2 regions of the Alicyclobacillus fodiniaquatilis genome follow, and region 1 is predicted to be linked to the other one. Evidence: a T-box and tRNA genes for the amino acid it is inferred to sense, from the RefSeq annotation. Region 1 holds a T-box; the other holds one or more tRNA genes.

Region 1 (2,235 bases):
GCGCGCTAGGGCCCACCAATGAACATGGCGACAAAGACGATAAACAAGAGCATTAAAATGAGCAAGTCGAGGGCACTAGGCCATAGGATCGCGCGGAGGAACAAAAGAAATATGGCAAGTGCTAAAAGCAGTTTGACAAATCGCAGGAGTGAGTAGAAAAAGCCCACTGCGGAACCTCCTTCCAGGCCATCTGTACATGTATATGCCAGAGACCCTGGTTGGTATTTGTCCTGTGACAAGCATGATTGTATTTTGCTAAGATGAAGAGCACAGGCGCGTGTCAACGTTTTGCGAGAATGCGCACTTGCCTGTAACACAGTGGGAGGTTTGGAGGAAAAGCATGGAGAGAAGGGCGCAGCAAGGGATTTGGCATGGCTGGTATTGGCGGTTTGGCAGTGTGACCGTGATTGTCCTGGCCATATTGGAAATTGTGGCTTTTTATCTATCCAAGGGGCACTACTCGTTCATTATGAGTGGTGAGTTCGCGATGTTTGTCAGTGCTCTCTTGGTTGTGCAACGCGCGAAACAGCACCGCACGTTGAATGTGCTCATCGCGGTTCTTGCAACGTATATCATCAATCTCATCTTCCAGTTGACCTTGGACTATGCCGGGTCAATGCACTATGGCGTGCGCAGCTTTATCCAACAGAATGCGGTGATTGGTTTCATTGGCATTCTGTTTTGTGTCATCTATGCGAGAACCACGGCTTGGTCAGATAAACGCCGCCGGCAAGTCGATGAAAAGCGGCGCGAGAAACAAGCGACAACAGAAGAGACGCATGAAATGGTTCAGCAGCGCGTTCACCGCGTCAAAAAGAAGCGCGGACGTGGCAAACGCAATTAAACCGTAGTGGACAAGCTGGTTTCACACAAAAAGAATTTGGAAGAATGCCAGTTCCCTTGACAACATCGGAAATATTTTCGTACTATACATGACATCAAACTGAAGTCTGAACGGCTGTGACAGGAAAGAGTAGGGTTTACGTGAATGCCCAGAGAGGGTGCGGAGTGCTGAAACGCGCCTCATTCACCAGCCTGAACGTCGTCCTTGAGCTGATTATCCGGGTCATCCCGTTATCGATGTCGAGCGTTTTGGCAAGCTGATGGCTTGTTAAAAAATTCAGGTGGTACCGCGGAGCCTTCCGTCCTGAGGACTGAGGGCTCTTTTTTGTGCCGATTTACGTCGGCGTTTCGCAATCCCTGCCGCCTTTTCTCCGGCACAGGATACTGGGATTGACTGCGACACGGTCAGTCCAAACAGTCCGAGTGTCAGAATGCAACAGACCGGCGGCATAGAGAAAATGGAGGGTGTATTTATGACCAAGCCAGAACAGCGCACCTTGTCCACTGTATATGATCCCAAACAGGTGGAAAAGCGAACTTATGAATACTGGGAGAAAAACGGACATTTCACAGCAGGCAAACACCCAGAGCGCCCACCGTTTGCCATTGTGATGCCGCCGCCGAATGTCACAGGCGTCCTGCACCTTGGCCATGCCCTTGACAACACATTGCAGGACATCACCATCCGCTACAAGCGTATGCATGGGTTTGACGCCTTATGGGTGCCAGGGACGGATCACGCTGGGATTGCCACACAGGCGCGCGTGGAAAAGGCGATTCAGGAGACAGAGGGCAAATCTCGTCACGATCTCGGCCGCGACGCGTTCGTCGAACGCGTTTGGGCGTGGAAAGAGGAGTACGGCGACGCCATCACGAGTCAAATTCGCGCATTGGGGGCGTCATGTGATTGGTCGCGCCAGCGCTTTACGATGGACGAGGGGTTATCTCAAGCCGTACGGGAAGTGTTTGTCCGACTATATGAAAAACAGCTGATCTATCGCGGCAATCGTATCATCAACTGGTGTCCGCGCTGCGCCACTGCGCTTTCTGACATCGAAGTGGAGCACCAGGATGTTGCTGGAACACTCTATCATGTCCGTTATCCGCTGGCAGATGGCGAGGGCGAAGTGGTCATTGCGACGACACGGCCGGAAACGATGTTTGCCGACGTCGCCATCGCTGTTCATCCCGATGATGAACGTTATCAAAACATGATCGGCAAAACAGTGCGTCTGCCTTTGACTGATAGAGACATTCCCGTGATTGCGGATGATTATGTCGATATGGAGTTTGGCACAGGTTGCCTGAAGATCACGCCTGCGCATGATCCCAACGACTTTGAGGTCGGCAATCGTCACGATTTGCCGCATTTGCAGTGCATTGATGCAGATG
Region 2 (2,235 bases), on a different contig from region 1:
GCACACCCTCCATCATGCAAGGACACGTCAATCACATTCGGATCGAACCAACAGCGTATTGTAGAGACTTTAAAAATGAACTGCGCATGGGGAAATAATGACCGTATATATAGGAAGTGATTTTTTAAATGTGGCTGTACAGAACAAAAAGTGAAAAAAATATCTGGATTGGTCTTGACTTCGCCAAATAGCCCGTGGTATCTTACTCAATGCGCGCTGCGAGTGTTTCGCGACGCTGCGAACGACACGGAGGGGTACCAAAGTGGCCAAATGGAGCGGACTGTAAATCCGTTGCGGAATGCTTCGTAGGTTCGAATCCTACCCCCTCCACCATCTGCAATTGTGCTTGTAGATTGCATAGTTAATGCAAATGTGGGCATGATGGGCAGATATACAATATGGTGAGTATGGCGAAGGGGTTAACGCACCGGATTGTGATTCCGGCATACGTGGGTTCAATTCCCACTACTCACCCCATATTGGGGAATAGCCAAGCGGTAAGGCAACGGTTTTTGGTACCGTCATGCGAAGGTTCGAATCCTTCTTCCCCAGCCATTGTGCCCTTAGCTCAGCTGGATAGAGCGTTTGACTACGAATCAAAAGGTCGGGAGTTCGAATCTCTCAGGGCACGCCAGTTTCGTGGGGGTATAGCTCAGCTGGGAGAGCACCTGCCTTGCAAGCAGGGGGTCATCGGTTCGAATCCGTTTACCTCCACCACTTTCCTCGATAGCTCAGCGGTAGAGCATCCGGCTGTTAACCGGAGGGTCGTAGGTTCGAATCCTACTCGGGGAGCCAGCGCACGGCCCCATGGTCAAGCGGTTAAGACACCGCCCTTTCACGGCGGTAACGCGGGTTCGAGTCCCGCTGGGGTCACCATTTGTGGACTTTGTACTAAACCACAATTACATATGATAACATGGACGTTTAGCTCAGTTGGGAGAGCATCTGCCTTACAAGCAGAGGGTCGGCGGTTCGAGCCCGTCAACGTCCACCACGCCGCGGGGTGGAGCAGTTGGCAGCTCGTCGGGCTCATAACCCGAAGGTCGCAGGTTCAAGTCCTGCCCCCGCAACCACAAGGCTCGGTAGCTCAGTCGGTAGAGCAGAGGACTGAAAATCCTCGTGTCGGCGGTTCGATTCCGTCCCGAGCCACCATTAAGGTCATGGCGGCGTAGCTCAGCTGGTTAGAGCACACGGTTCATACCCGTGGAGTCGGTGGTTCGAGTCCACTCGCCGCTACCATAATTGATTTGACAGGGTTTTGCGCTTTATGTGTACCGTGTGGTCGTTGCGAGACACGGTTCCACTCACCAGAAACCACTTGTTTCTTGAGACTATTCAAGAAGGAAGTGGTTTTTTTATTGATCAAATTTGCAATTAAAGATTGTTTTGTCTTCTGCGCCGCACTCGCCTTTTTAGCATGTTCCGCTCTCTCCCTAAGATCAATCATGTTCTTCTCTCCAAGTAGTGAGAAAATACGACTTACGTCTGCACCAGACAATGGCGGGCTTGGATATTCGTTCTTGAGCCTAATCAACTTTCTCTCCATAAACTCTGTCAACAGGATTCCGTATATCAAGTTCAATTCGGCGAGATCGCCGTAGTCAAGCCTCACCATTTGACGCAGATACCTCATGAATTACTCTATTTTCACTGTCGATCACTGATGGCCCATGTCTCTGTTTGTCCGATTTACGAGAACGATGCGCAAAGAAGAAACTTCTCAAACTTATAGGTAGAACCACCATCAGGAAATGGCCAGATTCGCCTTAAGAGTAACTCAATATCCAGATGGATTACCAAATACATCCTACCACACGCTCATACACATCTCGATCACAATGCCTGCCCCGAAACTAAAGCGCGCACCTCGTTGCCGCGCCATTCTCGATGTGCTGATTGATTGACGTTTGCACGATTCCAGCTGGTTACAAAATACACCACAGATGACGCGCGAAAAGGGAAAAGGGCAAATTCATCTGATCTCATGCCAGCTTTCCGCCACATTCGACATTGTGCTGTCCACCCGCGTCTTGCACAAATGACCTGTATGTATGTCGTTTGCCGTTCAACAAAACGGCACAGGAGGGATGCGCGTTTCTCATCCTACCCTGCGCCGCTATCCGTAAAGGGTTGTTGCTCCGGTCGCCCCTGCCCATCAGTAGTGTTGATTGGCGAGCATTCCCATCGACCACTTGCATGAATACGCAAAAAGCATATTTTGCGCTGCCCGATTGC

Evidence for each region. A T-box is a leader RNA that pairs with one kind of tRNA and senses whether it is charged. The one in region 1 lies ahead of ACFSB2_RS09780 (valine--tRNA ligase), so its partner is inferred to be a tRNA-Val.
Region 2: it has a tRNA-Val gene. The T-box ahead of ACFSB2_RS09780 (valine--tRNA ligase) is inferred to sense a tRNA for this amino acid. The anticodon was not compared.

Annotation. Positions count from the first base shown of each region.
Region 1 is NZ_JBHUCX010000024.1:95,554-97,788, forward strand. It holds gene ACFSB2_RS09770 (hypothetical protein) at 6-167, opposite strand; gene ACFSB2_RS09775 (hypothetical protein) at 341-844, shown strand; T-box leader at 952-1,153, shown strand; gene ACFSB2_RS09780 (valine--tRNA ligase) at 1,317-2,235, shown strand, end outside.
Region 2 is NZ_JBHUCX010000005.1:52,928-55,162, reverse strand. It holds gene ACFSB2_RS02105 (hypothetical protein) at 1-26, opposite strand, end outside; tRNA gene ACFSB2_RS02100 (tRNA-Tyr) at 249-333, shown strand; tRNA gene ACFSB2_RS02095 (tRNA-His) at 402-477, shown strand; tRNA gene ACFSB2_RS02090 (tRNA-Gln) at 481-555, shown strand; tRNA gene ACFSB2_RS02085 (tRNA-Arg) at 558-634, shown strand; tRNA gene ACFSB2_RS02080 (tRNA-Ala) at 642-717, shown strand; tRNA gene ACFSB2_RS02075 (tRNA-Asn) at 721-795, shown strand; tRNA gene ACFSB2_RS02070 (tRNA-Glu) at 802-876, shown strand; tRNA gene ACFSB2_RS02065 (tRNA-Val) at 919-994, shown strand; tRNA gene ACFSB2_RS02060 (tRNA-Met) at 998-1,073, shown strand; tRNA gene ACFSB2_RS02055 (tRNA-Phe) at 1,077-1,152, shown strand; tRNA gene ACFSB2_RS02050 (tRNA-Met) at 1,163-1,239, shown strand; gene ACFSB2_RS02045 (hypothetical protein) at 1,834-1,986, opposite strand.